Regions from separate parts of the Embleya sp. NBC_00896 genome, predicted to be linked through region 1. Evidence: riboswitches for the same ligand, from Rfam matches in the RefSeq annotation. Region 1 holds a riboswitch; the other holds the start of a gene.
The links. A riboswitch is a leader RNA that binds a small molecule or an ion and turns the genes downstream of it on or off. The one in region 1 is predicted to bind cyclic di-AMP.

Region 1 (15,512 bases):
CGGCAAGTTCGGGCTCTCCGAGGGCACCGGGCCCCCGAGCCGACTGGACGTGCCCCGCGACCTGGTCGACGGCGTCGCACGTTGCCTCAACGCGGACTTCAGCGCGAATACGGCGCTCTGGTTGCGGCTGATCCCGCCGTACGGCCACCTGGGGGCGGTGCCGTGGGAAGGCGCCCTGGTCCCGACCACCGGCCGCCCACTGGTCCGGGTTCCCGATCGGCTGCCGCCGGGCTCCGACCCGGGGCGGGTGTGGACCGTGGCCATCGCGGTGTCCGCGGCGCCGGACGCGCCCTGGGTGGCCGGATATCTCTCGTCGTTCGTCTCCTCCCTGCGCACCTCCGTCGCGGGCGGGGTGGACGTGCACGTGTTCACCGAGCGAGGCGGCGAACAGGCGTTGCGGGCGCTGTTGCAGCGGGGGTCGGACGAGCCGCAGGTGCATCTCCACGACCCCGGCGAGGCCATCTGGTTCGACCGGTCGGGGACAGGACCACAGCTCCAGGTGTACGACGGAAACGCGATGGGGGGCTCGTTGGGGACGGGATCGCAGCTCGAGGTGTACGACGGCGACGTGCGGAGGTTTAGATGGTCTATCTCGGGTCGGGCGTCGGGGACAGGACCACAGCTCGAGGTGGACGACAACCTCGATGCGCAGCCGGCCCCGGGCCGGCTGCTGTGGGGGGACTGGATCGCCGCGGGGCTCGCCGGGCGTGCGGTGCGGGCGCTGCACATCGTCGCTGACGGCGCGTTCGATGGCAACCGCCCGGTCTTGTCGGTGAGTTCCGATCCCGCGGTGCCGACCCGCCGATCCGATCAGGCGTACGTGACCGCGGACCGGGTGCGGCGCCTGGCCGACCGCGTCGGCGCGTCCGTGTTGTCCTTCGGCTCGCCCCCGGACAATCCGTGCGACTCGGCCACCCGGATGATGGCCGCCCACGTCGGCCTGCGGCGCGCGGGGCCGACCTTCTATAGCGCGCTGCCACTGGATCCCGCCGGATACGCGTTGGCACGGGCGCACGCGTTCATCGCCGCTGCCCCGGGGTCGCTTCCGATACCGCGTGATCCCTCGCTGTTCATGTACCTCCAGCCCGAGTTCGTCCAAGCCGCGCTCCAGGACCCGTGGCCCGATCCCGACCGGCCCGGGCAGGCCTGGCTCAGTGGGCGAGCGCCGATCGGCGATTCGGCCACCAGTGGCGAGATCCTGCCGAACGCCCTCGGTGCGGCCGGCGGAGAGCAAATCACCGCGCGCTACGCGGACGCGGAGTCGGTGCCGATGTGGGTCGCCGCGGCCACGCGCTACATCGAGAACCAGGTGGCCGCCCTGGTGCGGACCGCGGGCGTTCCGGGCGAGACCCCGGACGCGAAGCAGGCCTACGACCTCGGCGTCGGACAGGCCATCGCCGAACTGCGTGCCCTGGTCGACGAGCGGATGCGGGAGTCGTGATGCGTACCGTCCTTGGCTTCGAACCGTTCGGGGACGGCACCGTACTCAAACTGCGGGAGGCGCCCGTCAACATCCCGGGGCTGGGTACCAACGAACTCACCGACGTCACCGACCCCGGCGGCACGATCACCTCCCGCGGCGAGGCCCTGCTGGAGCGACTGCGCCAGCATCCGGTGGTGAGCCAAGGGCTGAACGTCGCGCTGGCGCAGCCGCCGACCGCCCGACCGGAACCGCTGTACCTGCACATGGTCTCCAACCAAGCCGATCAACTGCCTTGGGAGCAACTCCGGGCAGAACCACAGGGGTTCATCGCCCTCGATGCCCGCTGGCCGATCGCCCGCATCGCCGCGATTCGCAGCCCCGTCGATCGCCGCACGTTCACCCCGCCGTTGAACATCGTCGCCGTCCTGTCCGCGGCCCAACGCAGTGGCGTGCCCCAGCTCCAGGCACTGCTGGCCGCCACCGCCCTGCCCGATGCCCGCGCGGTCGATACGCATCTGCACGTCATCACCGCCGAGCAGGCCGTGCTGAAGGCCGTGGAGTCCGCCGGGCGATCCGACGTCAGCGTCGAGCAGATCGCCTCCACCGCCCCCGAACTGGCCAAGCAGATCACCGGTGCCAAGCCGCACATCATCCATCTGCTGTGTCACGGTGGGGCGAGCGGCGGTGTCCGTACGCTGGCCTTCGCGCACACCGCCGACTTCGTCGACGACGAGACGCTCGTCGGCTCCGTGCCGTTGAAACTGCCCGATCTGGTGGTCGCGCTGGTTCCGTGCGCGCCGTGGCTGGTCGTCCTCGGTGCCTGCCAGACGGCACAGGCCTCGGAGACTCTCGCGCCGGCACACGAACTCGTCTCGCAGGGGTTGCCCGCCGTCGCGGGTATGCGCAGGTTGATCGACCTCAACGACACGGACCGGTTCTGCGCCGCCCTGTATCCGGAGGTGCTCGCCACCGTCCGCATCGCCGTGGCGGACACCAGGGAACACGAGATCGACTGGGCCACGACCTTCACCGCGCCGCGCCAGGCGATGGCGCAGGTCGACCCGACCCGGACCGACGCGTGGTCGGACCCCGTGCTCTACGTGCAGGACAGCCCGCTGCGGATCCAGCGGATCGACAAGGCCTCCGCCCCCGCCGCCGTCCGATCGTTCGACATGGCATTCCTGCAAGGGCAGCTCGACACCTACGAACGGTTCCGCGCGATCCTCGACGCGGCCACCACCGACCTGGCCGTGCTGACCTGGGTCCACGCCCGAATCGACGACCTGCGGTCTCGACTGGCGGGTGGGAAGACATGACGCTGCCGGCGGAGATACAGCTCAACGCCTGGACCGGGGACGAGGTCGCAACGGCCGCCTTGGACGACGACGCGACGCGCTGGGGCGCCGGGAAGCGCGGCATTCCGCGCTCCCAGGCCGTGCTCCCCTTCGGCCCGCCGGCGGATCCGAGGGACTGGCGTTCGCCCGACGTCGGCTACGGAATCCTGTTGCCGGACAATACCGATCCGAGTCTCTCCGACGCCGCGAAGGCGGCCGGCGAGGATGCCGCCGCACCGGTACGCGAGCTGCTGGCGGCGCGGCCGGGCACCGTGGTGCTCCGCTGGAGCCCGGACCTGCCCGACCACCTGCTGCGCAGGTACTTCGCGCAGGACGCGGTACAGGAACCGGCCATCGGGTTGTCGGACTTCGGGGTCGGCCGGGGCCGTCTCCCGAGGTACGTGGCGATCATCGGCGGCCCCGAGGTGATCCCCTGGTCCGTGCAGTACGCGCTGGGCACCAGGCACCTGGTCGGGCGCATCCCCCTGTCCGGGGACGCCCTCGCCCACTACGTCCGGGCGCTGCTCGCGGACTGGAACGGCGCCCAGGCCCGTCCCGATCGGGCGATGTCCTGGACGGTCGACCACGGCCCCACGGACATCACCGCGTTGATGCGCGCGGTGATCGCCGCACCGCTGGCCGCGCGGCTCACGCCGCCCCCGCTCGCGGAGTTCCGCGATCTCACCGCGGCCCAGGCCACCGGCGCCGCGCTGGTGAGCGCGTTGTCCGAGATCCGCCCCGGCCTGCTCGCGACCTCCAGTCACGGCCGCACCGGACCGCTCGGGAACCCCGCCGAGATGAGCGCCGCGCTCGGGCTTCCGGTCGACAGCACTCACACCACCGTGGCGCTGCGGACCCTGTGCGACGGGATGCCGGGCGGCTGCGTCTGGTACGCCCAGGCGTGCTGCTCGGCCGGCGCCGCGGGCGAGAGCTTCTACGCCGGGCTGCTTCCGGTGGGAACCTCCGCCTTCGCCACGGTCGATGCGGTCGCGAGCCTCGGGACGATGGTGGCGCCGGCGGCGCTGGAACTGCTCGGCCGCGAGAACCCGGTGCGTGCCGTACTCGGGCACGTCGAACCCACGTTCAGCTGGACCCTCCAGGTCGACGACACCGGGCAGGGTCTCGGGGGGCGCCTCGTCTCCGCCCTGTCCGCGCATCTGTACGCGGGTGAGCCGCTGGGCCTGGCCCTGGCCGAATACCGAGCCGACGTGGGCGAGTTGCACACCCGCTGGGCCCGCCTGAGGGAGACCCTGGCCGGCGGCGACACGTCGGTCCGGGAGACGCTGACCAGACTGCGCGTCTCGGCACTCGACCGGCAGAGCCTGGTCCTGCTGGGCGATCCCACCATCGCGTTCCCGGCGTTGACCCATGGTGGGCAGTGATCGCGTCGGCCACGACGGATGTGTTCGAGTCGCCCGCGGGCGCGGACGGGTCGTTGGCCGAAATCGTTACCTCCGACCTTTCGGGCATACGAGATATTCAGTGTCAGTCGGGAAATTCGCTTCTTGACGGGGAAGTCCGGCGGCGGGAATCTTGGCTGCCCTCATTCGGGGGCCGCCGTTCCGGTTTGTGGGGGGAACGAGCCGATCTTCGGCCCGACCGCGTGATGTGGTCGCGCCCCGGGGGCTCCTCGCGTCCACTCCGAGACGGCGCGCCCTTGTGGGTCACACTCGATTACTGCCACAGAGGTGCCTCAGCATGACTTCCCGCTCCACGGCCGCCCGGTGGGCCGCCGTGCTCGCCGTGCCGTCGCTCGTCCTGTCCGCCGGCATGGCGCCCGCGTTCGCCGCCGCCGACACGTACAGCATCGGCCTGCACCAGAAGCTCCCCCTGACGGCCACCGACCCCGGCGTGGAGCGGGGCGATTGCCCGGACACGATTCCCGCCGACAAGGACGGCTGGCACTTCGTTCTCCCCACCAACGACGCGGTCTTCGTCAAACTGACCGTGACGTTCGCGCCGGGCGGCCAACAGGTGGTCACCGTCTTCGGTCCCCCGACCGGCAAGCACGCCTACGTCGCCTCGGCCGCCGGAGCCAAGCTCACGTCCGCGGTCGCTGAGGTCAAGGGCGGCAGGGTCGCGTGGTTCAACCTGTCCCACGCCTGCCCCGCCACCCCGCCGACGAGCACGCCCCCGACCACCAAGCCGCCCACCAGCACCCCGACGACGACAGCTTCGGCCTCCACCAAGCCTCCCACGGCGACCACGAAGCCCCCCGTCCCGAGCACCCCGGCCACCTCACCGTCCGGCTCCCTGACCCCGTCGGCCTCCGTGTCGGCGTCGGCGAGTGCGACCGCGTCGGTCGCGGCGACGGCGACGGCACCCGCGAGCACGGGCGGCGGCGGATCCCTTGCCCAGACCGGCGCGGTCGCGCTCGGCGGGCTGCTCACCGCCGCGGCAGCCCTGGTCGGCGGCGGCTACCTGTTGCGCCGCAGGCGCGGCGGCAGCCACACGGCCTGACAAGTTTCACGCCCCGGGGCCCGGATCGCACCACGCGGTCCGGGCCCCGGCCACGTCGACGACACACCGCAACTCCGTTGCGGAATACGCCCTTCCTACGAGTCGATCCCCGCCAGTGGGTCGGACCAGATGTCCAGGGGCACGAAGCCGGTGCCGTGGCCGTCGGGGCCGACGACGCGGCCCATGCGCTTGACGACCTGGATGGTCATCGCGCTGTCGAGGACTCCGAGGCGGGGGAAGCGGCGCGACCAGTCCACTTCGAGGGCGGGGGCGTCGCTCGCGCGGCGCAGCCACACGACGACCACGAGGTTGGCGGTGCCGGTGACGGCGCAGCACATGCGCACGTCGCCCAAGGCCGTCAACCGGGCGGCGGTCTCGTCCAGTTCGGCGGCGGGGACGCGGAGCCACCAGGTCATGCAGACCGGCCAGCCGGTGAGCGAGCGGGCCACCTCACAGCGGAATCTGGCCTGGCCGGAGGCCACGAGGCGGGACAGTCGGCGGGCCACGGTGACGCCGGTGGTGCCCAGGCGGCGGGCGAGTTCCGCCGTGCCGAGCCTGCCGTCGGGGCCGAGTTCGAGCAGCAGCGCGCGGTCGTCGTCGTCGAGTCCGCGGGCGGCCGACGCGGGCGGGAGCGGCGCGGTGGCCAGTTGCTCGCGTTCTCGCCGGTCGAGGGCTCGCAGCCGCCACGAACCCGAGTCCTTGTAGAGCCGGATCGGCAGCTGGACGCGGATGCCGGTGATGCCGGGCACGGCGGGCAGGCGGACCTGGAGGTATTGGGCCAGGGCGTCGGCGTCGGCCGCGATGGCGGTGATCAGCAGGTCGCGGTTTCCGGTGAGGTACTCGATGTTGACGGCGTGCGTGTGCCGGGCCAGCGCGGTGGCGACCTCCGGGATCCGGCCCGGTGCGACCTGCACCTCCACCAGCGCGACGCTCGTGGCGCCGAGCGTGCCGGGGCCGCCCGGATGGCAGGTGATCCAGGCGGCGCCGGTCGCTTCGAGGCGGCGCCAACGGCGCGCGAGCGTCGCGGGGTCGACGCCGAGTACCGGCCCGAGCCCGGACCACGTCGCGCGCGGGGCGAGTTGGAGGGCGTGCACGAGCGCGAGGTCGAGTTCGTCCAGCGCGTCCGGACCGTGCGCCGCTTTCGATTCCCGCATGAGCCGGGCCTTTCGGGAGGTGTTCCGGCATCCACGATGCCATCCCGCGTTCCGCGGCAAGGCTGGCGGGGGTCGCGGGGAGCCCACGTGACCACCCGCCTTCCGGCCCACGACTCCAGCGAGGACGTACGGTGAAACTGCTGCGCCACCATGACGGGACGATGTTCCGTGACCTGAACCACAACGGCACCATGGAGCCGTACGAGAACCCGGGCCTGCCGACCGAGCAGCGGGTCGCCGACCTCCTGGCCCGCATGACGTTGGCCGAGAAGGCGGCGCTGATGTGCCACGGGCGCGTCAACGCCCCGCGGCCGGACGCCTTCCCGGCCGGATCCGACGCGATCACCGAGCTCGGCATCACCCACTTCCTGGTGATGACCGCCCCGGAGGTGGCGACCATGGCCCGCTGGAACAACCACCTCCAGGACCTGGCCGCCGCCACCCGCCTGGGGATCCCGGTCACGCTGTCGTCCGACCCCCGCCACGGGTTCGGCGACAACCCGGCGGCCGCGCACACCGGCGGCGGGTTCAGTCGCGGGCCCGAGCCGATCGGTCTGGCCGCCACCGGCGACCCGGAGCTGGTCCGCGAGTTCGCGGCGGCGACCGCGCGCGAACTGTGTGCCGTGGGCATCCGGGTCGCCGTGCACCCGATGGCCGACCTGGCGACCGAGCCGCGCTGGGCGCGAGTCGGCGGAACGTTCGGCGAGGACGCGGAGTCGGCCTCCCGCATGCTCGCCGCCTATATCCGCGGTATGCAGGGCGAGACGCTCGGCGCCGAGAGCGTCGCCTGCATGGTCAAGCACTTCCCCGGCGGCGGCCCGGTGGCCGGCGGCGAGGACCCGCACTTCGCGTACGGCCGGTTCCAGGCATATCCGGGCGGCAACCTCGAATACCACCTGCGCCCGTTCGCGGCCGCGCTGGAGGCCGGAGTCGCCCAGGTCATGCCGGGGTACGGCATCCCGGTCGGCACCGGCCTCGCCGAGGTCGGCGCGTGCTTCAACCGCGATGTGATCGCCGGGCTGCTGCGCGGCCGATACCGCTTCGACGGCGTCGTGTGCACCGACTTCAACCTGCTGGCCGGCATGAACATCCCCGGCCGCGGCTCGCTGCCCGCGCGCAACTGGGGCGTCGAGCACCTCCCGCTCGCCGAGCAGGTACGCATGCTCCTGGACGCCGACGTCGACCAGTTCGGCGGTGAGACCCGTCCCGAGCTGATCATCGAGGCGGTGCGCTCCGGCGCCGCCACCGAGGCGCGGATCGACGCCTCGGTCCGCCGGATCCTGCGCGACAAGTTCCGTCTGGGCCTCTTCGACAACCCGTACGTCGACCCGGAGGCCGCCGAGGAACTGGTCGGCCGCCCGGAGACCCGCGCGCTCGCCCGCCGCGTCCAACAGCGTTCACTCGTCCCGCTGTCGGGGACCCCGGTCGGGTTCGGCCCGGACTGCGCCCTCTATGTCGAGAACATCGACCCGCGCGTGGCCGCGCGCTACGGCGCGCCCGTGCAACGCCCGGAGGACGCCGACGTCGCGGTGGTCCGCCTCGACGCCCCGTACGAGCAACGCGAGGGCCTACTCGAACGCTACTTCCACGCGGGCTCCCTGGAATTCCCTCCCGCCGAACTCGAACGACTGCGCGAGCTCGCCGCCACCGTTCCCCTGGCGGTCTGTGTCGCTCTGGACCGGCCCGCCGTACTCACCGGGCTCGCCGACTCCGCGCTGCTGCTGCTCGCCGACTTCGGTGCCGAAGACGACGTCGTCCTCGACGCCGTCTTCAACCGCACCCCGGCCACCGGACGCCTCCCGTTCGACCTGCCGTCCTCCATGCGCGCGGTCGAACAGTCACGCGAGGACGTCCCCTTCGACACCCGCGACCCGCTGTTCCGATGCGGCCACCCCGGCCCGCCACCGATCGGCCCGAAGCACCTGCCGGAAGGCGCGGACGCCACAGCGGGGCGGCGGGGCGGCGGGCCGAGCACCGAACACCGGACTCCGGGCGACAGCGGCCCCTGAAGCCTCAGCGAACGAACCCCATGAACGAAGACCGGAAGGACGACAGCGCGCCGAAGGACCCGGCCTCGACTTGGCGCTCTACGCGCGACCGATGGGCTTAACCGGGTCGAACGGCCGCGTAGAACGGCATCGAGTCGACCGGCGCGATGGTCACGTTCTTGCCCGGCCGCGGGGCGTGCACGATCTGACCGTTGCCGATGAAGATGCCCACGTGCGAGTTGTCGGGGTAGTAGAACACCAGGTCGCCCGGCTTGAGCGCGCCCTTGGAGATCCGCGGACCGTCGTTGACCTGGGTCAAGGTGGTGCGGGTCAGCTTGACGTTGGCGGCCTTCCACGAAGCCATGGTCAGCCCCGAGCAGTCGTAGGAGTCGGGGCCCACACCCCGGGGCACGTACGGCTTGCCGATCTGGGCCTTCGCGAACGCGACCGCGGCCGCGGCCCGGCCGGACACGGGGACATCGTTCGCCGGCGGCGGCGTGTCCGGCTTGGCCCGCGAGCTGCGGTCGGTGTCGTCGCGCGAACCGGGGCCGCTCGCGTGCTTGTCCGAGTTGAGGATGTCGTCCTGCTGCTTCTTGTCCAGCGTGTTCAGCAGCCGCTGGGCCTCGGCGAGCTTGGTCTGGATGTCGGTCTTGTTCTTGTTCAGCTCGGTCCGCAGCTTCTCCAGCTCGGCGAGCTGCGAGGATGCCTCGGTGCGGTCCTGCTGGAGGACTCGGGCCTGCGCCGCGATCTGCTTCAGCTTGGCGGCCTGCCGGCCGTCGAGCTGGGACATCATCTGCGACTTCTGGAGGAAGCCCTCGGGGTCGCCGCTGAGCGCGAGCGAGAGCGACGGCGGCAGGCCGCCGCTGCGGTACTGGTTGGCCGCGAGGACACCGATCTGGTCGCGCAGGGCGTTCAGTACGGCCTGTTCCTCGGTGATCCGGGCCTGCGTCTGGTTCGCGTTGCCCTGCTGCTTCTCGATCTGCTCCTCGACGCCGTTGGCGGCCTCGGTGGCCTTGATCACGTCACTGTGCAGCTGGTTGACGCGTTCCTTCGTCTGCTGGAACGACTGCGCGGGATCCGCGCTCGCGGTGCCGGCGAAGGTCATCACGCCGGTCATCGTCGCGGCGGCCGTGACAACGGTCGCTGCGGTACGGACGGCGGTGCGCGGCTTGGGCTTGCGGTGCTGCCCGGGTCGACGTTGGGACGCCACTGGCGGCGGGTCTCCTTCCTCGGCCGCCTACCGGGTTAGCTGACGGGTTCGGGCGGAAGAAGGCGCCCTACGGTGCCGAAGCACCGATTCACCCCAGGGACTGCGAGGGTCCCCGGTTCCGGCTTCGCGTCCCGACGACAGCGGTTACCCACCGTCACCGAAACTCGTCCCCGAATTCGGCGGAGGCGATCGTGTCGACCGGGGTGGTCAACCTCGAACCGATCACCTGTCGCGAAACAATAGTCACAGGCGTGTCACGACCATCACCACGGACTTCTGCATTACCAAACCTTTACCAATATCATCGTTTACTTTTCCGCGTATCACGGGAAAAGCACCCGGATTCCCTAAAGTCGATCTTGAGCCGTTTTGGCAACGATTGGTCGCGAGGACCCGCCGGCAGCCCAACTCCACAGACTTCACTGAACGTGAGAAATAAACCGGCTGCGGATTACGAGCGGCGAACGAGGTTGCAAAGCTCGCCGTCCCTGGGTGTCACACTGCCGGGAAGTGGTCTCGCTCCCGCTGTATCCGCCGCGCTCACACAGCTCGACCCAAGGGAATCAACGGGTGTCCGATCTGGACTTCTACGCTCACGTCGCCACCCGCTCCGACGTGCTCGGAGCCGGGGCGGGAACCGACTTCGGCCCCGAGGACTGGGAGAAGGCGGTGGGACCGGGCTACCTCGATGTCCCCGGGGGCGGCTCCCTGAGGCGGGAGTACGGACTCGTGACGGTCAACTTCCTGCCGGACTCCCGAGGGCGCATGTCCTGTTTCGGATTCGGCGTGAAGGTCCACCGGCTGATGCACGACCGCTCCCCCGACACGGTGCCACCCGCCCTCTCCCGAAGGTACGGGACCTTCGCGCCCCGGGCCCGATTCGAGGAACTGCGCAACGCCGTCCTGGCCCTGGGGCACACGGTCGAACTCGAGGACGAGACGATCGACATGAACCGCTACCGCGTATCGGACTCGGGCACCCGCATCTTCGTCATCACGGACCCCGACCCCTACGGAGACGGCGACCACGACCTTGACGACCCGGACGAGCAACAGGTGGGCGACATCTGGTCCCTCGACATCTCCCCCACCTGGTGGGAACCGCGGTAGCCGGTCGCTTCCGTCCGGGCCCGATCCCACGGCTCGGCCACAGGTTCGGCCCGGGGACGGCGGTCGACACCAAGGTGGCCGCAAGAAACGTGATCATCCGCGTTCGAGGGCGATGCCCAGAAGCCCGAGCGGGGGCGCGCCCAGGTTCAGCAGCGCGGCGTGGAAGCGCGGCAGCGAGAACGCCGGCCCCCACTGCCGGCGGGCCTGCTCCCGCAGGTCCACGACGGCGAACTTGCCCCAGGTGTAGCGGCCGTAGGTCGGATCGAAGAGGCCGCGCTGGGCCTCGTGCAGAGCGGCCGGGCCGGCCAGCGCGACGTCCTCGGTGAACCTGCGGGCGGCGTCGTTGATGGTCATCTCGCCGGTGTGCAGCCCGATCGCGCACGCGAAGCGGGTGACCCGGCGCAAGGCGTCCTGCGCGACGGCGACGGCGAACGCGGGGTCGATGCGAAAGCCCTCCTCCAGGGCCATCTCCTCGCAGTAGTGGGCCCAGCCCTCGATGAAGACCTCCGAGAGCACGGTCCGCCGCACCTCGCTGGTGGCCCGGCGCATGGCCCGGCCGTGGCTGAGGTGTCCCGGGGCGACCTCGTGCACGACCATGTTGGCCATCAGGTTCCGGCTGAAACCGGTCCGCAGCCATTGGTCACGCTCGGTTGCCGACCACGCGTCGAGCGGAAGCGAGACGTGGAATCGGCCGGGCGCGTCGGCCTCGTTCGCGGCGGCCCAGGTGGCGCCCGCAAGGGCCCTGCGCTGCGCCTCGGGCATCGGCAACACCTCGACGAGCACGTCGTGGTCCGGAGCCAGGTCGTGTTCGGCGACCCACTTGACGGCCTCCTCGACCAGCGCCCGGAACTCGGTGATGACGCCGTCCGTGTCGGGGTGATCCTCCTGTAGGGAGCGGATCGTGTCCGCGATCTCGGCACGCGGATCCAGCCGCCGGCAGGCCTGGTCGCGGAGCCGGCGCAGTCGGTCGCGCTCGGCGTCGACGCGGGTGGTCATCAGATCCAGATCGATGTCCAGCGCCTCGGCCGAACCGAGGAGTCGGGCCAGGTTGCGGCTGCCCAGGGCACCCAAGGGTGGACCGTCGACGACGGCCCGCTCCAGGTGCCGAACAAAGCGCCCGACCGCGTGGCGCGCGGCGTCGTGTACGGGACTCGAATCGGGCCCGACGAAGGACGCCAACCCACGCGCGAGCGGGAGGGTGGCGGCGGCCAGTGGAGCCGGCACGCGATCGAGTGCCTCGATCGCCGCGTCCACGCCCTCCGGCCAGCGCGCGAGGTGTGCCCGTCGCGCGGCCGCGCGTTCCGGCGCCGGCGCGTATTCGCGGTCGTAGCCGGACAGGTCGAGATTGTCGATGTGCCACACGGGATTGCTGCGGTGCAACTCCAGTTCGCCCAGGCGCACGCGCAGTGCCCGCTCCGCCGCGCTCGCGAGTGCCTCGTCGTGCGGGTCCGGGTAGCTCGGGGTTCCGGGCGGTCCGCCGAGCGCGGCGAGTGCCCGGTCCACGCCGGCGGGGGACAAATCCTGGATCGTGCCGTCGTACTCGTGCCGGCCGGCGCTCTCGCGGGCGGCGAACACGGACGCGTCGCATATGGCGGCGAGCCGGTCATCCAGAGGTCGAGCCGTACCCATGTGTTGCTCCAGTTACTGTGGCGCTGTGCTGACGACGACCAGCCTGCGGGCAACGCCCCTCTTCGACACGGGCCAATAGGGCCGGAGGTGGACCGGATTTCACACCCGACGCAGCCGATGGAGGTCGACGACCTCGTCGGGTTGCTCGGCGACTGGACCTCCGGCGAAGGGGCGCTCTACCGCAGGCTGGCGACCGCGACCACGCGGCTGATCGCGGACGGCGCCTTGCCCGCCGGAACGCGGCTTCCGGCCGAGCGACGGCTCGCCAAGGCACTCGCGGTGAGCAGGGCCACGGTGGTCTCCGCATACGACGCGTTGCGGGCCGCCGCACTGGCGGAGAGTCGACGGGGCAGCGGGACGAGCGTCGCGCGCCGTCCCGACCTGCCGGACGCCGCCGGGGACGGGCGGGTACGGGGCGGTCAGGCGACGGCGCTGCTGCAACGCATGGTCTCCGGACCGGGCGACGTGATCTCGCTGGGGCACGCGGTCGACGGTGGCGGCCCCGATTTGGCGAGCGCCCTGCTCGATCTGGTCCGCGAGGACCTTCCCGACCTGCTCCGCGACGCCGGCTATCACCCGGCCGGTCTGCCCGCGCTACGGGCGGCGATCGCCGCGCATCACACCGACCACGGTCTGCCGACCGAACCGGATCAGGTCCTGGTCACCACCGGCGCGACCCAGGCGATCGCTCTCGCCACCCGGCTGTTCGTTCGCCGGGGAGCGGCCGTCGTGATCGAGTCTCCGAGTTGGCCGGGCTGTATCGACGCCTTCCGGGCGGCCGGCGCGCGACTGGTCGCGGTCGGACTCGACGACGAGGGGGTACGCGTCGACCTGCTCGCCCGGGCCTTCGTCGAACATCGGCCCGCGCTGCTGTTCGTCATGCCGACCTATCACAACCCCACCGGTTCGTTGATGTCCGAGAGCCGGCGACGCCGGGTGGCCGCGCTGGCGGGCGAGTACGGCGTCACCGTCATGGAAGACAGCGCGCACGCGGCGGCGACGGCCCCCGGAGAGGTGCCCGCGCCGATCGCGGCGCACGCGTCGGGCGGGCGGGTACTCACGGTGGGGTCTTTGTCCAAGGCGGTGTGGAGCGGCCTGCGGATCGGGTGGGTTCGCGCGCCGCGGGCCACCATCGAACCGCTCGCCCGGCTCAAGGCCGGATCGGATCTGAGCACGCCGCTCCTGGACCAGGCGCTGGCCGCCCGGCTCCTGCCAGGGCTGCCGGCGCTGAGCGTCGAGCGCCGTGCCCTCATGCGACACCGGCTCACCACGTTCGAGCGACTGCTCGCCGAGCGGTTGCCCGACTGGCGCCCCCATCCGCCCGCCGGCGGGTCGGTGCTGTGGGTCGAACTCCCACCGGACACCGACGCTCGCGTCTACGCCCAGGTGGCCCTGCGCCACGGTGTGGAGGTGGTCCCCGGTGCCGCCATGGACGCGACCGGAGCGCACGACCACTTTCTCCGCGTCCCGTTCGCCTTCGACGACGAGGTGCTGCGGCGAATCGCGGACCGCTTGGCGGCGGCCTGGGTGGAATCGGCAGGGAATTGACGGGTTCGACGGAACCCGCGCCGGGTCGGCGATGTACGTCGCGAGTGTGCGCGACACGAGCCGGTCGCATTGGCCTGTGCCCGGATCTCGACGTGAGCGTCATGAGCGCCGTGAGCGGTCCCGTACGGAGCCGGGCCCCGCCCGGACGCGGCGGATGGGCCGAGTTCGCCGTGCCTGGGCCCATCCGCCTTCCTGCTTCTCGTTCCTTGGGCGCCGGGCCCGGCTACACGGACTTTCGATACACCCCGAAGGTGCGCATCGACAACCACACCGCGAAGACCGCCAGTGCCGTCAGCGCCGCGCCGCGGCTCAGCACCAGGCTCCAGTCCGGGGAGTCGCGCATCGCCGAACGCGCGGACACCAGGGCCCAGTCGATCGGGTTGAAGCGCGCGACCACGCGGATCCAGTGCGGCACCAGCGACTTGGGCAGCGCCGGCTCGACGTCGCCCTCGGCCTGGTCCACCGGCCGCAGGCCACTGTCCAGACTTCGGAGGCCAGGTGCGGTCGAAGTACGGCGGATCGAGGGCGTGACGGGGAGAAATCGGGGGCGGGCTATCGGGGTGTGGGCTTCCAGGGGCCGATGCGGTCCAGGCGCTGCTGCTGCCTGCGGGCGGTGGGGATGTCCAGGTCCCGGGCGCGTGCGGTGAGTCTGTCCGCCACGGCGGCGCGGTGCTCGGCCGGCTTGTGGTCGTCGTACTTGAACTTCGCCAGGACCTCGGTGACTTCGAGGTGCAGGCCCCGGATGCCGGACAGCAGCCGCCCGTACGGGGGTTGGTCGACCTCGACGGGGGCGTGGTCGCCGTCCGGCTGGAAATGGGCGAGTTGGCGGCGCAGGAGGTCGGCCTTGGCCTGGGGGTCGTCGATGATCTCGGCGTGGCAGGTGAACTGGACGGCGGCGTAGTAGCTGGTGGGGACGCCGTCGTGGGCCGGAATGTCCGGCGTGGCACGCCACGGGCCGGGGATGAAGGCGTAGTCGCCGATGACGCTGAGTACGACATTCGGGTCGTGCTCGATCGCCGCCCACACGGGGTTGGGGCGGGCCAGGTGGACCAGCAGGTCCGGGCCGTGACCGGTGAAGTGGGTGGGGACGACGGCGGGCGGGCGGCCGGGGAGGCCGTTGACGACGAGTTGCCCGAAGTCGTGGCCCTCCTTGATCCAGGTCTGCCATTCGGCCTCGTCCAAGGCGGCGTCCCAGGGCTGCACGAACATGTGGATTTCCTTGGTGGGTTGGTGAGTTGTCGGGCTGCTGGGTGAGTCGGGTTCTCACGCCAAGGCGAGGAGGGCCAGTGGAACGACCACAGGGTATAATGAAATGACCAGCGCGGTGCAATGAAATGACCGTGGAGTACATTCTGAATCTCGTACGGAGCTCTTGATTCTCGATGGGATCAGGGCTCGGCGGAGCGACGGAAGGTGATCCGGTGACCGAGACGGGGGCGGCGCTGCGGACGGTCGCGTACAACGTGCGGGCGGCCCGCGTCCGCGCCGGCCTGTCCCTGGAGCAGCTCAGCACCCGGGCCCAGGTCAGCAAGGGTGCCCTCGTGGGCCTGGAGAAGGCCCAGGGCAATCCCAACCTGGCCACCCTGGTCCGCCTGGCCGACACCCTCGGCCTGTCGGTGTCCGCGCTGATGCGGGGTCCGCAGGAGAGCCGCGTCC
Region 2 (15,512 bases), on a different replicon from region 1:
CCGTGGGTTTGGCCTTGCCGATGAGGAAGGTCCGGCGGCGGGCGGCCGGTTGCGTCGTCATTACTCGTTACCGTTCCTCGCGTGAGGCGTTGCTGCGGGGTTGGCCGGGGGAGGCGGGGCCGGTGCCGGCGCGCCGCCCGATCCCCCGCCCCTGGTGCCATGGGCCGCAATGCCCGACGATACGGCGTTCGCGGTCGCCGGGGCAGAGCCGGAACCGCTCGATCCGCGCGAGGCGTGCGCCTGGATGCCCTGCTTCACGTAGGTGGCCGGGCCGTTGACCATCGAGGCCGGGCCGGCCGACTGCATGGCCTTGCGGCTGCTGTGCAGGGACGCCATGTCGTCGCCGAAGTTGGGCACGAATCGGTAGATGAGCACGCTCGCGAAGATGGACAGGAACAGGATCGCGAGACCGGACAGCACGGAGGAGAACGCGTCCTTCTGGCCACCCGTCGAGGTCACCGCGGTGGCGAGGCCGAGCACGATCACCACCACCGGCTTCGCGAGCAGCACCGCGATCATGATCCCGGCCCACCGCCGCACGTGGTGCCACATGGCCTTGTCCACCAGGCCCGAGTAGACCGCCGTGCCCAGGATCGCCCCGACGTACAACATCGCCGCGCGGACCAGGAGTTCGACCCACAGCACGGCCGCCGCGGCCATCGAGAGCAGCGACACGAAGATGAGCATCACCGGACCGCCGCCGAGCCCGCTCGCCGGATCCAGCGCCTTCGAGAAGCCGCCCAGGAATTTGTTCGTGTCCTGTTGGGTGCCGGTCGCGATCGCGGCGGTGATCGCGTCGGTCATCGAGACCGCCAAGTAGAGCATCAGCGGCGTGAACGCGGAGGCGATCACGGCCAGCCACAGGTAGCCGACCGCCTCGCTGATCGCGGTGCCGATCGGCACGCCGCGCACGGCGCGCTTGGCGACGGCCAGTATCCACAGGATCAGGGTGAGGAACGTCGACGCGGCGAACACCACCGCGTACTGGCGCAGGAAGCCCGGGTTGGTGAAGTCGACCTGCGTGGTGTCGTTCACCGCGCCCGCGAGCTTGTCGATGATCCAGGTGGCCGCCTCGGCACAGCCCTTGGCGATCGAACCGAGCGGGTCGGTGACCGTGCCCAGGGTGCCGGTGCCGGGGGCGCTGGGGCCGCCGTTGTTGCAGATGTCCTTGGCGGGGCCGGTGAGCAGGTCGCACTCGGGCTTGCCGCCCGAGGGGGTGGCGGCCGGCGTGCCGGTGGGTGTGGCGCCGGGGGAGGGCTCGGCGGACACGGCCGCGGCGCCGAGGACGACGGCGGCCTGGACCGTCGTCAGCAACCCGCCGACGGCCAGGAATCGGTTGCGGAAGCTGCGGCGTTCTCCGTGTTCTCCGTCAGCGTGCATGGCGCAATTCCCCGAACTCCCGGTCGGCCTTGGCGATGTCTTCGGCGCCGGACGGAACCTGCAGCCCGGCGACCGGAGTCGGTCCCTCCTTCTGACTGAACTCGACCAGTTTCCAGTCGCCGTTCACCCAGGACAGTCGCATCGTGGTGGTGTTCCACGCTTCGCCCACCGGCTTGGTGGAGGTGGTTCCCGCGAGGCCCACGACGCCCACGCTCCAGACTTCCACGGTGGCGGAAGTCGCGGTGTACGCGATGGACTTGGTGCCCATCGGCACGGTGCGGCACACGAAGGTCAGTCCTTTTGGCGCAGTCCCGTCGGCCTGGAGGCCGAATGTCGCGGTCTGCGAGCGGAAGACCTGGTCGGCGCGCACGAGCAGGCCCTCGGCAACGGCGGGGTCGGTGATCGTGGCGATGATCGCGGCGCGTGGCTTCGCCTGGAACATCCGGTCTGAGCCGTACGCGACCACGAAGTTCGCCGCGGCGGACTGCGCGCCCTCCGCGGTCTGCGGGTAGCCGACGGGCACTCCGGACTCGGTCCGCTCGGGCACCTGCGCCGCGGACAGCGGCGGTCCGGCGGACGCCTGGGGGCCGGTATCGGAGGTGGACCCGGTGTCCTTCGCGTCGGAACCCTCGCCGTCCTCGGACCGGTTCGCGGCGAACAGCAGGGAGATGATGACCACGGCGATCACGACGACGACGCCGATCCCGGACAGTATGGGGTTGCGCCTGGGCTCCGGACCCTCCGGTGAGGACGTGGGTCTGGGCAGGCGGGTGCGCGTGACGGGTTCCTCGTCGCTCATGGCCTGTCCCCCCTTACCGCGGCAGGCCGGAAGATACGGACGACCTGCGCGCACAACACAGTCCCCGGGGGCGGAGCGCCGCCGGGTTCGGTTGCAGCCGGAACGATCTTCCCAGACGGGAGGTCATTCCGGTGGCACCGCGCTGTCGCGTGAACACAGGCTCGATTGTCCGGTAAAGGAACCGGAATTGCTGCTTTGCCTCGAATGCGGAATGGGGCATTCCGTTTTCGGGGCGCACGGCGCACCGGAGTGCGCCGCGCCCGGGACAAAACACCACGGGATTCGCCACCTTGGGGACGGCAGGGTGCGAACCGTTCTAGATCGCCATTCCGTACACAATCGTGAACAGCGTCCCGAGCGATCCGATGATGAAGACACCGGTCAGGCCGGCGATGATGAGGCCCTTGCCTTGCTCCGCGCTGAACGTGTCACGCATCGCGGTCGCCCCTATGCGCTGCTTCGCCGCGCCCCAGATCGCCAGGGCCAGGCACAGGAGCAGGGCGATCGCCATGATCACCTCGACCATGATCCGGGCTTCGGCGCCCAGTTTCGCGAACGGGCCCCAGTCCGGAGCTATCCCGCCGATGATCGTATTGATGTCGCCATTGCCTTCGCCAAGAAACACGTTGTTCACCGCCCCCGAGGTTGGGCTTTTCATGGCCTCCCGTCCATTCGACGGAAGGAGTGTGTCGTTCGTTTATTGTGCTGTGGGGAAGCCGATCGGGCTACCACCTCGGCAAGTGTGTCTGCTCACTGTGTGTATCACGGGTGATTGCGCTGAGCAATCATGGCGCGCACAATGACACGGAGTGTCCGCTGCGGCCCGTCCCGGTCGCAGAGAATCGGGGGTGCGTGCGATGAGCAAAGCCTGGGTGGCCGGCGGCATCGCGTTGGCGGTCCCGTTCGGCCTGGTCGGTCTGCTCACCGTGGGGGTGGGCGCGATGCAGTCGGCGTCCGGCAGCCAGACCGGCGGCACCACGATGGAACTCGCGGCGGGCACCGTGCCCGCGCAGTTCCAACCGGCGATCGACAAGTGGGGGCGGCTGTGCCCCGAGATCTCGCCGGCCCTGCTCGCCGCGCAGCTGTACCAGGAGAGCGGCTTCGACCCGAACGCGCTGAGTCCCATCGGTGCCCAGGGTATCGCGCAGTTCATGCCCGGCACCTGGCCGGAGTGGGCGACGGACGGCGACGGCGACGGGAAGACCAGCCCGTGGGACCCCGACGACGCGATCCCGGCGGCGGCGCGCTACGACTGCTCGCTCGCCAAGTACGTGGCCAAGGTCCCCGGGGACCGCACGAACAACATGCTCGCGGCCTACAACGCCGGTGCCTACCGGGTCATGCAGTACAACGGGATCCCGCCGTACAAGGAGACCCAGAACTACGTCAAGGCGATCCGCTCCCTGGAGCAGAGCTTCGGCGTGGTCAAGGCCCCGCTGCAGCCGATGGCGCTCGCGGCCGGCGCGGTCAACTGGGCGCAGACCAAGCTGGGCACGCCCTACCTGTGGGGCGGTGAGGGGTCGGCGGCCGACGGCGGGCGGTTCGACTGCTCGGGGCTGACCCAGGCCGCCTACGAGACCGTGGGCATCAAGCTGCCCCGGGTGGCCAACGACCAGTGGAACGCGGGGCGGCACCCCTCGCGCGACCAACTCCTCCCGGGCGACCTGGTGTTCTTCGCCACAGACCTGCGCGACCCGCGCAGCATCCACCACGTCGGGATGTACGTCGGCAACGGCCAGATGATCCACGCGCCGTACACCGGGACGGTCATCAAGTTCGGCCCGATAGACAAGCCGGACTACATCGGCGCGACCCGGGTGACCCCGGAGGGCGCGCAGTCGCTGCCGGACCGCAGCCCGGGCTCGGCGAACAACGACTCGGGCGCGGGCAGCCCGCTCGCCGAGCCGGACAAGGCCGCCGCCGCCAAGTCCCCGGCCGCCAAGTCCGCCGTCCCCGGCACCGCGCCGCAGCCGCGGCTGCCCGCGGGCACCAAGCCCCGTGGGGCCGGCTCGGGTTCCGTGCGTCGGGGCTGACGCTCCACCGGAGTCGGCGACCCGGCGGGGTCGAGGATCCGTCGCGGCGACGCTCGGGCCCGGGCGGCGCCGCGACGGCGGTCACGACCCGCCCAGGGCGACCGGCGATGATGAAGTGGTCCGTCTGTGACCGCGCTTCGGAAGGATCGCCCCCGACATGCCCATGATCCCCGGGACCGGCAGATTCGTCGCCGTGGTCGGCGTCCTGGCCGTCGCGATCACGGTCACGGTGGTGAAACTCACCGGACCCTTCGGCTCGCCGCCGTACCACTCGCCCACCCGAGCGACCGGGATCGAGGCGCTCGCGCCGCGCCCGGAGGCGTCCGGCGCGGTCATGCAGATCGTCGCCCACCAGGACGACGACCTGTACTTCATGAACCCTGACGTCGACCAGGCCGTGCGGGTGGGCACCGACCTCGTCACGGTCTTCCTCACCGCGGGCGAGGCCGACGGGCGCAACGGACCCGGTGGGCGCCCCGATCCGGAGGCGTACGCCGCCGCACGCAACAACGGTTCGCGGGCCGCCTACGCGTTCATGGCGCTCGGGGATCGCGCCGCGGCGTGGGAGCGGCACAGCGTCCGACTGCGCGACGGCGCGCACGCCGAGCTCGACACCCTCGTCGGCGCCCCCAACGTCAAGCTGGTGTTCCTCAACACCCGCAAGGAGGAGGGCATCGGCGCCGACGGGCGGCTGCGGACGCTGTGGAACGGGAAGGAACGCGAACTCGACACGCTGGCACCGCGGGACGAGCCCGCCGGGGGGCCGTACACGTACACCCGCGACGGCCTGATCGACTCGCTCGCGGACCTGATGCGGGCCCAGGCGCCGACCGTCGTCCGCACGCTCGACCCCGACCCCGATCGGCAGACGCACGACAAGGCGCACCCGGCGCACGCGGACAACGGCGGCGTCTCGGACCACCAGGACCACACCGCCGCCGCGCAGTTCGCGTGGGAGGCACTGCGGCGCTACGACGCAGACGCACCGGCGCGGCCGGCGGTGGCCGTCGCCTACCGCGGCTACTACAACGAGCGTTGGCCGCACAACCTCGCGCCCGGGGCCCGCGAGCGCAAGGACGCGATCATCCGCGTGTACGGCTGGACGGACCGGGTCCACCACTGCCCCGGCACGGTCGGTTGCGGCGACCTCAAGGTGCGGGACACCGCGCCCCGCACCAACTGGCCGCAGAGCACGACGTATCGCTTCCCGGACGCCGGTCCGCGGCCGGTGCTGGGGGCCGACGGCCGGTTGTCGGCCTGGTCGGTGCTCGGCGGTCGGATCGCGCGCTGGGACCAGGAGGCCGTGGGCGCCCCGGCGTGGTCCGCGGTCCCACGCTCGATGCCGGGACCCGGCGACGGCGAACTCGCGCCCGGAGTGGGCCTGGTGCGGTCGGCGGACGGCCGCACCCGGGTGTTCGCGCTGCGGATCGGGGAAGCGGGGCGCGGCGACCGGCAGCGGTTCGACGTGGTGACGGCGACCGAGCGCGCGCCGGGCGGCGACCTGGGCCCGTGGACGAGCCTGGGCAACCCGGCGGGCGACGTGCGCGAACGCGGGCTCGGCACGCCGGTGGTGCGGGCCGACGGGGCGGGCGGGCTGCACCTGTTCGCCCGCGACCGGGACAAGGGGATCAGCACGCGGTACCTGCCCGCGGGGAGCGACGCCTGGACCCCGTGGCGGGATCTGGGCGGCGCCGAGATCGTCGAGGGTCCGGTCGCGGTGACCCGCCCCGACGGTCGGGTCGCCGTCTTCGGGACCTCCCGTGAGGGCATTCGGTACTGGGAGCAGGCCGGCGATCGCATGGGCGCGCCGCGCACGATCGCGGCCGACCGCCCGACCGGGCCCCCGGCGCCGGTGGTACGGGCGGACGGCCGGATGGAGGTCGCGTACCGCCGCGCCGGCACGTCGGAGATCGCGAGCGTGGTCGAGGGCGACGCGGGGACGTGGCGGCCGGCGGCCGGCGAAGGCCCGGCGGGCAATGGCTACGAGCCGCTGTCCCGGGTGCCGGGGCCGGCCGGTGATCCGCTCACCCTGACCCGGGACACCGACGGCCGGCCGGTCGCGGTCGGCGGGACCGGGGCGCCGTTCGTCCTGGACACGCGCCCGGCGGCGGCCGGACCGACCGGTGCACTCGACGGCGCGGGGCACGCGGTGGCCTGCTGGCTGGGGCCGGACGGCTCGTTGCGCACGGCCCGGCTGTCCTGAGCGATCGGCCGCGTCGGGCACGCGAACGGCGGGCGCCCCCCGAAGGGGACGCCCGCCGTGTGTCGCGAAGCAAGGGCGGCTCGGCCGCCGATGGATCGGACGGATCAGACGTTGACGCCGTGGCTGCGCAGCCACGTCATCGGGTTGACCGCGGAACCGTAGTTCGGCGTGGTCCGGACCTCGAAGTGCAGGTGCGGGCCGGTCACGTTGCCGGTCGCGCCGGACAGCGCGATCTTCTGGCCGGTCTGGACCTTCATCCCGGCCTTGACCGAGATCGAGGACAGGTGCGCGTACTGCGTGTACTTGCCGTCCGCGTGGCGGATGACGACCTCGTTGCCGTACGCCCCGCCCCAACCGGCCGAGACGACGGTGCCCGAGGTGACCGCGCGGACCGTGGTGCCGGTCGAGACCGCGAAGTCCTGGCCGGTGTGGCTGCCGCTGGACCAGCGCGAGCCGCCCGTGCCGTAGCTCGCGCTGAGCGAGCCGCCGGAGACGGGGGCCACGTAGGAGCCCGACGCCTTTTCGGTGGTCGTCGACGCGGAGGGCTTGGACTCGGCCTTCTTCGGCGTCTCCGCCTTGGTGGTCGAGGTCTTCGGCGCCGTCTTGGGCGTCTCCGCCTTCGGTGCCTCGGGCTTCTTCACCTCGATCTTCGGCGCGGCGGCCTCGGTCTTGGTGGTGGTCGCGGCCGAGCCGGACACCGACAGCTTCTGACCCGGGAAGATCAGGTCGGGGTTGCCGCCGACGACGCTCTTGTTGGCCTCGTACAGCTTCGGCCAACCGCCGGGCACGTGTGCGGCATCCGCGATCTTGAAGAGCGTGTCACCGGCCACCACGACGTAGGACGTGGTCGCGGCGGAGTCGGCCTTGGGGGCCGTCTCGGTCTTCGGCGCGGTGTCGGCCTTGGGGGCCTCGGTCTTGACCTCGACCTTGGGGGCGGCGACCGTCTTCGGCGCCGTCTTGGGGGTCTCCGCCTTCGGAGTGGCCGTGGTGGCCTTGGGGGCCGTCTTCGGCGCGGTCTTGCCGGCCGACGTGTCCACGTCCGGGGCGGCGGCACCGCGAGTGAGGCCCGCCTTGATCGAGCACACCGGCCAGGCGCCGGGGCCCTGGCTCTTGAGCACCTTCTCGGCTATCGCGATCTGCTGGTCCTTGGTGGCCAGGTCGGCGCGAGGGGCGAACTGCTTGCCACCGAACTCGCTCCAGGTGCTCTGCGTGAACTGCAGACCGCCGTAGAAGCCGTTGCCCGTGTTGATCTTCCAGTTGTTCGTGCTCTCGCACTGGGCGACCTTGTCCCACGTGCTCACGGGGGCGGCGTGAGCCGAACCCGCGCCGATGATCGGCATGGCGACGCCGACGCCGGCGACACCCGCCGCGGCGATCAGACGCGTGGTCCTGCTGTGACTGCGGCGGCGATGACGCCCGGTTCCGGACAGCATTGCTGGATCCTCTCCCACGCCTACGAGGTGAGCTGTCGGATTCGGGCCGGAGATCGATAGCCCGGCCACATCCCGAAGGACGTGGCTTCACCCCAAGCCGTTCGCGGCGCCCGATCGCTTCGATCGAGGCCGTTCGCGGCGGTTCACCTGTGGTTCCCCCGCTCCTGTCGTGTGGTGCTCGTCAGCCTCCCGAACGGCCGGCGACAGGATTCGGCGTACCGGCGATCGGGGTCCGTGTGGGATACGGACGATGGGAACGCTAAGCAGGCCTCACCGAAGATCACAAGTCTGTGTCTGATAGACGTCGATTGTCCGAATTGGGGTTGAGCGCAAAGTAGATGGTCCCTTACGGAAAGGACCGTAGTTGGCGTTCCGTGGCGGAAGGTCCCGGATCGAGTGACAAAGGTCCTTGGTCGTTCGACGTGGAGATCGTCCGGGAACGATCACCTACATCCCGTTCGTCACATGCGCATCGCGCGTAGCGTCGTGGAGGCGTCCGCCATGCCCTTCGGGACGCGGTTTCGCACACGGGATCCGAGTGATTCGCGCCACAACGCCGGCGGGTTTGCCGCCGGCGCCGCGACGTGCCTCCAGGGGGCCGCTCAGTGGCTCCGCGCCTGCCATCCGGCCCAGGCGCTCTCGACCATGTCCGAGGTGTCGAGGCGGGCCTTCCAGGCCAGTTCGGCGGCGATCCGATCCGCGCTCGCCACGACCCGGGCCGGGTCGCCCGCCCGCCGCGCCTGGACCACCGGAGCCACGTCCCGCAGACCGGTCACCTCCTGGATGAGGTCGACCATCTCGCGCACGGACGTACCCTCGCCGCGTCCCACGTTGAGGACGAGCCCGGCCTCCGGATCGGTCGCGAGTCGGCGCGCGGCGGCCACGTGCGCCTCGGCCAGGTCGACGACATGGATGAAGTCGCGGACGCAGGTCCCGTCGGGGGTGTCGTAGTCGTCGCCGAAGATCACCGGTGCCCGATCCGCCGTCAGTTTCTCGAACACCATGGGCACGAGGTTGAACACGCCCTCGTCCGCGAGCTCCGGCGCGCCCGCGCCCGCGACGTTGAAGTAGCGCAGAGAGGCGTACGAGATGCCGTGCGCGCGCGCCGTGGCCCTGATCAGCCACTCTCCGACGAGCTTGCTTTCGCCATACGGATTGATCGGCGCACAGCGCGTTTCCTCGTCGACGAGGTGCACGTCCGGCATGCCGTAGACGGCCGCGCTGGAGGAGAAGAGGAAGCGCGTGACACCTGCGTCCACCGTGGCCGCCAGGAGCGTACGCAGCCCCTCGACGTTCTCCTCGTAGTAGTGGAGCGGTCGGTCGACCGACTCGGGCACCCGCTTCTTGCCGGCGATGTGCACGACGCCGTCCACGGCGTGGGTGCGGAACGTCTCGTCGAGCAGAGCCCGGTCCAGCACCGAGCCGACCACGAGCGGCACGCCGTTCGGCACGCGCTCGCGCGCTCCGGTGGAGAGGTCGTCGATCACCACGACGTTCTCGCCGGTCGCGAGCAATGCCCGCACGACATGAGTCCCGATGTATCCGGCGCCGCCGGTGACAAGCCAGTTCATGGGATCAGCGTAGCCACAAGCGGTGCTCGGCTCGGTGGACGAACGGGTGCGATGCGGAACCTGTCGGTCATCCGTTACGGGATCAGGACACCGGGGTCGAATCGGCGCGGCCCAGCGTGGGCTCCGGCTCGGTACCCGGGATCATCACCTTGCGCGACACCAGGAAGGTCACCGGGATGGCCGCGGCCGCGGCCACGAGCGGCGCGATCCGCTCGTCCATGGACGCCCACGAGACGAGCATGAAGACGCCGACCGTGGTGATCACGAAATTGGTCACGTTGGTCAGCGGGAACAGCAGGAACTTCTTCCACGTGGGCTTCACCCGATAGGTGAAGTACGTGTTCATGAAGAACGAGCCGATCATGCTCAGGACGAAGGCCGAGACGTGCGCCAGCAGGTACGGGATGATCTCCCGCAGCCCGAGGTAGATGAGGTAGTAGGTGCCGGTGTTCACGACACCCACCAGCGCGAACCGGAAAGCCTGACGCAGCATCAGCGACCCGCCCCCCGCGGGAACATGTCGGCCGAGGTCTCCCGGATCGACACCGCCGCGGCGGTCTGCGGGACCGGGACGCGGTGATCCTCGGTGCTCTCGCGGACCAGGTAGTGCGGCCGGTTCTTGGTCTCGTAGTAGATACGGCCGATGTACTCGCCGATCAACCCCAGCATCGTCATCTGCAGACCGCCGAGTCCGGTCACCGCCGCGATGATCGTGATGTAACCGGGGGTCTGGACGCCTTGGACGATCGCCATGCCGACCAGGATCATCGTGTAGACGAGCGACAGCGCCGAGAGCATCAGGCCGAAGTAGATGGCCACGCGCAGGGGTCGGTTGTTGAACGAGATCAGACCGTCGAGGGCGTAGTTGAGGAGCTTGCCGAAGCTCCACTTGGTCTGCCCGAGCTCACGCGTGACGTTCTTGTACTCGAACAGGACCGAGTCGTACCCGATCCACGAGTAGAGACCCTTCGAGAAGCGGTTGTACTCGCGCATCGACAGCAACGCGTCCAGCGCCTTGCGCGACAGCAGTCGGAAGTCGCCGACGCCGTCCACGAGTTCGACGTCGACCCACCTGTTGACGAGCTTGTAGTACGAGCTGCTCAGGAAGCTGCGGAAGCGCTTGTCACCCTCGCGGCTGCGCCGCGCGATCACCTGGTCGTGGCCCTTGAGGTGCAGGTCCAGCATGCGCGGGATCAGCTCCGGCGGGTGCTGGAGGTCCGCGTCCATGATCACGACCGCGTCGCCGGTGGCCTGTTCGAGGCCCGCGAGCATGGCCGCTTCCTTGCCGAAGTTGCGGCTGAACGACACGAACTTGGCGGCCGGGTCCTTCGCGGCCAACTCGCGCAGGATGCGAAGGGTGCCGTCGGAGCTGCCGTCGTCGACGTAGCAGATCTCGACGTCGGCACCGATGTCCTTCAGTTCCTCGCGGATCGTCTCGTGGAATGTGGAGAGGACGGCTTCTTCGTTGAAGCACGGCACCACGAGAGACAAGAGCATCGACTTCACCGGTTTCTCGTCTGAAGACACAGGCCGCGCCCTGGTCGCAACCATATGGTCGGGGAGCCCACCCACCCCCGGGATGATCCCGGGAGGAGGCGACGACGTTCGAGATGTCATCTCGCCCGAGCGTCGATCATTGTTGCACGTCCCGGCTCCATCCTGGGCCCTCGGAGTGGGACGGAAAAACCCGTGCGTCAACCGATCGGAGCCTGCGTCCAGGCGCCGAATCCGGCTCCCGCGCGCGGCTGTTCCTGTCGGGTGGACGACATTCTCCCGTCCGGACCGAGCGTCGTGATCAACGCTCGGCCGGCGGCGTCGACGGTCACGGCCGGCAGGTGCACGGACTGCCCGCCGAGGTCGGTCCACTCGGGCGCGGTGGTCGGGGTGGAGGGCAGTCGCGCGACGCTGACCCCCAGCTTGTCGTTGCGGTGGGCCAACAGGAAGCCGTCACTGCCCTGCATTCGCACGGCGGCCGGCGCGCCCGTGCCGCCGTGCCCGCCCAGATCGAGCGGATCGGCCTTGCCCCACGATGCTCCGGGGGCGGTCTGTCGATACAACAGGATACGCGCCGTGTCGGCCTGTCGGGTGAGCAGCGCGACGCGGCCGTCGGGCTCGACGTACGCGGTCGGCGGCCCGCCCGGGGCGGGGTGGGGCATCGAGGAGTCCAGGGTCATCGGATCGCCGGTGCGCTTCTGGGTCCAGCGGGCGATGCCGGTCCGGGTCGAGGCGTAGACCTCGACCCGACCGTCCTTGAGGGTCACCGCGGACACGCCGTCCTGGATCTCGACACCACCCAGAGCGCGCCACGGCTGCCAGGAGCCGTCGGCGTTCTGCACGCGCTCGCTGAGCCCGCGGACCCGGTTGCGGGCGAAGAGGCGCAGCCGGCCGGCACCGTCCGCGACCACCGTGGGCAGCCCGGTCTCCCGAGCGGCGATCGGGTCGCCTTCGTCGGGTGCGCCGAGCGAGGTCCACGAGCCGAACGAGCCGCCGGCGCCCTGCACGCTCGTGACGATCTCGCGCCGCTGGGCCTGCGGGTCGGCCGCCAGGCCCATCCGCAGCGCGAACAACTGGAGCCGGCCGTCCTTGTGCCGCAGCACCTCCAGGCGCGGCGCGATCATGCCGCTCGCGAGCCCGGTGCCCTTCTGCCACACGCCGTCCGCGCCGGCCGTCCAGACCGTTGCCCGGCCGTCCAGCACCGCGAACGAGTAGTGCGTCCCGTTGGGCCCGACCTGGGTCCAGTTGGACGTCCCCGGGTAGCGCGGGTAGGTGCTCTCGGCCCAGTTGTAGACGGCGACCTGCGAACCCACCTTGCGGTCGCCGCAACCGGCCGCGTCGCCGCAGTCCCACCCGTCCACCCAGCCGTAGGTCTCCAGGACGCGCTTCTTGCGGCCGAAGCTCTCGGCACCCAGGTTGTGCGGCCAGTGCGCGTTGCAATACGCGCGGTAGGACTCGACCACGGTGGGCGGGCCGCTCGTGCCGGCCGCCTCCTCGTGCCGGCGCAGCGCCTCGAGGGCGAACAGGGCCGCCGTGGTGTGGTCCTGGTGGTCGTCCGGGGTGAGCACGTTGTCGGGGCCCTGCCGACTCGTCTCCGGGTCGGGGTCCAGCGTCCGCAGCAGCGTCGGTTGGAAGTGGTCCATCAGGTCGGTGAGCGTCTGGAGCAGCGACTCGCGCGTGTACGAGGAGGCGGTGGTCACCGGGCCGCCCTTGGGGGGGAGCGTGCCCAGGCGGGGCAGGATGTTCTCCCAGAGCCCGCGCAGGCTGGTCCGGTTGAACGCGGTGATCATCCCCGCCTCGTGCATGCCCAGGAAGATCAGGTGCACGTTGGGTGCGCCCACCAGGGTGTTCAGCTCGGCCACCGCGCCTCGCGTGTCGAGCCGCTCGCGCTTCCACCGCGCCTTGCGGTCGCCCAGCGCCATCTGCGCGTAGGCGCCGCGCGCCCCGTTCTGTCGGGCCCCGGTGAAGCCGGGCCGGTCCGGCGAGCCCTTGGTGCGCCGCGGGTCGTCACGGCCGAAGTTGCGCCCGTCGGACTCGCCCGCGGTGAGCACCACGGTCACGCTGCGTGCTTCCGGCCCGAGCGTGGCCAGCAGGTCCGGGTTCATGAAGTAGAGGTCGTCGTCGGCGTGTGCGATGACGTGCATGACCGAGGCCGAGGTGGTCGTGGGGGCGGGCTTCTTGCTCGCGATGTTCTCCCGCGAGCGGTTGCGCCGGGGTGCCTCGCGCTCGTTCAGTCGCCACCAGGCCAGCGGTCCCGCCGCGGCGGCGGCGCCACCGGCGGTGAGGAGCATCCCCCGTCGAGTCGGTGACGGCATCGGCATGGGTGGGCACCCTTCTTCTTTCCGGGACTCGTGTGGTCACACGCGTGAACAACCCCACCGGTTGCGTGCGGATACCGGCTTCGAGCGAGCTGCCGCATCCGAGCACGAGCCACGCGGACCGAAACCATCCATGCGAGGGGGCTCTACAGTATGACCTTGGGGAAGGTGGGCTCCGGCACGGGGCAAGAGCCCCGCCCCGGACCGAGGGTCACCGAGAGTCTCCGCCGATACGCGGACATGTCTGAAAAGGGAACAGAGGTCTTGGCGCACACCGCAGAAGTCGATCAGGCCGGCACGGCCCCCGGGAACGAAGGGGATGTCGTCGACGCCGGTTCGGGCGCCGGCGGTCGATTCCTCGGGCCTCGGACGCGCCGGATCGTGTACGCCGCGCGAGGCCCGCTGCTCGCGGCGTTCCTCGCCTTCGCGTCCTACTGCGCAGCCTGCGCCGTGCGCGGGACCTCCCCGTTCGGGTCCCGTTCCCGCGCGATCAACGACCTCGCCAACCAGTTCGTGCCGTTCCACGCGCACTTCTGGGACCTCGTGCACGGCCGCACGTCCGGTGACCTCTTCTTCAACTGGGACAGTGCCTACGGCACGGGCTACCTGCCGGACTTCTACACCTATCTCATGAACCCGTTCTCGTGGTTCGTGGCCCTCTTCCCCCGCGACCAGATCGATCTCGCGGTCTTCCTGATCACGCCGCTCAGTATGGCGCTCGGTGCCGCGTTGATGACCCGCTACCTCGGGATGATCTCGCAGGGGCCGTGGTGGCAGCGCGCGGTGCTCGGTGCGGGCTTCGGGATGTGCGCGTGGGCGCTGGACGACGCGTCGCCGGACCCGATGTGGATGTGGGGTCTCGCGTCGTTCCCGCTGATGTGCATCGCGGTGGAGTGGTGTCTTCAGGGCCGCAGGTGGGTCTGGGCGACGCTGTTCGTGGCCTTCTCGTGGGGCGGCAACTTCTACACCGCGATCATGGCCACGATCGGCGCGGGCGTGCTCTTCACCGTCCGGACGATGGCCGAGGACGTCACCTGGCGACACCGCGCGGACCGCGCGGTCCGCGCGATCTCCGCGGTGGGCGTCGGGGTGATGGTGACCCTGCCGCTGCTGGTGCCGTCGTACCTGGCGAGCAAGGACGCGCAGCCCGCACCGATGTCGCTCTTCAAGGCGATTCCGGGCGACGTGTACCTGACCCAGATGCTGCCGGCCACCCGTCCGCTGATCACGGCGCCCAAGTTCTTCGTGGGCACGTTCGCGCTCCTGCTCGTGCTGACCATGCCGTTCAACAAGGCACTGGCCAAACGTGTGCGGGCGAGCTGGAGCATCGGCCTGGTCCTGGTCGGCGCGTCCTACGTCTGGGAGCCCACGCAGAAGCTCTGGCACGGCATGGACATCCCCAACGGCAGCCCGTACCGCGCGATGTTCGTGCTCAGCGGCCTGATCGTGATCGCCGCGTGGCTGTCGCTGTCGCATCGGCCCGGCCTGTTCGCGGTGCTCGGCGCGGCAGCGGTGATCGTCGCGGTCGCGCTGTACGCGAACGGCGTCCGGGACGTGCAGATGGAGTACACGTGGTGGGCGCTGCTGATCGGCGGGCTTGTCGCGCTGGTCGTGCTGATCGCCCCGCGACTCCTGGAGGGCCGCCTCGGCGTGGGCGCGACCCGGGCGCTCGGCGCCGGGCTCGCCGTGCTGCTGGCCGGCGGCTTCGCGGCCGAGGCCACCGTGTCGGCGGTCGCCGTGGACGACTACCGCAACCGCTTCGACTTCTTCAGTCCCAAGCCGGAGTGGGGGCCGACCTACGACGCGAAGTACGCGGCGACCCGGGAGGCCGACGGCTGGCCCGCCTATCGCACCGACACCGGCCCGCACGCGTTCGTCAACAACGACGCGATGCTGATGGACGGCCAGAGCGCCCAGTACTACAGCAGCTACGTGACCACCCGGACGGCGAACACGCTTCAGCACCTGGGTTATCCGTGGTGGATCAGCGGACGCTTCCTGGCCTCGATGGAGAACCCGGTCACCGACGCGATCTTCTCGATCGGCGCCCGGATCTCGGCGCCGGACAAGGGCTCGACCGCCTTCCGGGTCGACCGCTACACGGCCCCGCCCCTGGTCACCGTCCAGCCGAAGACCGGAACGCTGATCCGAGGCAGCGTGTTCGCGTGGCAGAACGCCGCGCTGGGCACGGACGTGTACGCCATCCCGCAGGTGCGGGTGTCGGGCCTGGAGACGGCGAAGTCGCACAGCGGCACCGACCCGATCAAGCTCAACCCGGTCA

Region 2: linked by a shared signal. The riboswitch ahead of OG928_RS15420 (transglycosylase family protein) and the one ahead of OG928_RS42995 (NlpC/P60 family protein) in region 1 are both predicted to bind cyclic di-AMP.

The regions. Positions count from the first base shown of each region.
Region 1 covers NZ_CP108777.1:2,137,394-2,152,905, reverse strand. The annotation lists gene OG928_RS43025 (hypothetical protein) at 1-1,441, shown strand, start outside; gene OG928_RS43020 (CHAT domain-containing protein) at 1,441-2,739, shown strand; gene OG928_RS43015 (hypothetical protein) at 2,736-4,139, shown strand; gene OG928_RS43010 (LPXTG cell wall anchor domain-containing protein) at 4,456-5,217, shown strand; gene OG928_RS43005 (AsnC family transcriptional regulator) at 5,313-6,371, opposite strand; gene OG928_RS43000 (glycoside hydrolase family 3 N-terminal domain-containing protein) at 6,503-8,380, shown strand; gene OG928_RS42995 (NlpC/P60 family protein) at 8,478-9,569, opposite strand; cyclic di-AMP (ydaO/yuaA leader) riboswitch at 9,579-9,716, opposite strand; gene OG928_RS42990 (hypothetical protein) at 10,140-10,679, shown strand; gene OG928_RS42985 (DUF885 family protein) at 10,773-12,308, opposite strand; gene OG928_RS42980 (PLP-dependent aminotransferase family protein) at 12,426-13,856, shown strand; gene OG928_RS42975 (hypothetical protein) at 14,080-14,319, opposite strand; gene OG928_RS42970 (FMN-binding negative transcriptional regulator) at 14,409-15,065, opposite strand; gene OG928_RS42965 (XRE family transcriptional regulator) at 15,278-15,512, shown strand, end outside.
Region 2 covers NZ_CP108776.1:3,394,609-3,410,120, reverse strand. The annotation lists gene OG928_RS15450 (SCO6880 family protein) at 1-61, opposite strand, end outside; gene OG928_RS15445 (hypothetical protein) at 61-1,380, opposite strand; gene OG928_RS15440 (hypothetical protein) at 1,370-2,179, opposite strand; gene OG928_RS15435 (hypothetical protein) at 2,496-2,837, opposite strand; gene OG928_RS15430 (NlpC/P60 family protein) at 3,037-4,212, shown strand; gene OG928_RS15425 (PIG-L family deacetylase) at 4,370-6,415, shown strand; gene OG928_RS15420 (transglycosylase family protein) at 6,520-7,848, opposite strand; cyclic di-AMP (ydaO/yuaA leader) riboswitch at 7,853-8,074, opposite strand; gene galE (UDP-glucose 4-epimerase GalE) at 8,451-9,419, opposite strand; gene OG928_RS15410 (GtrA family protein) at 9,502-9,912, opposite strand; gene OG928_RS15405 (glycosyltransferase family 2 protein) at 9,912-10,916, opposite strand; gene OG928_RS15400 (PIG-L family deacetylase) at 11,114-13,234, opposite strand; gene OG928_RS15395 (YfhO family protein) at 13,496-15,512, shown strand, end outside.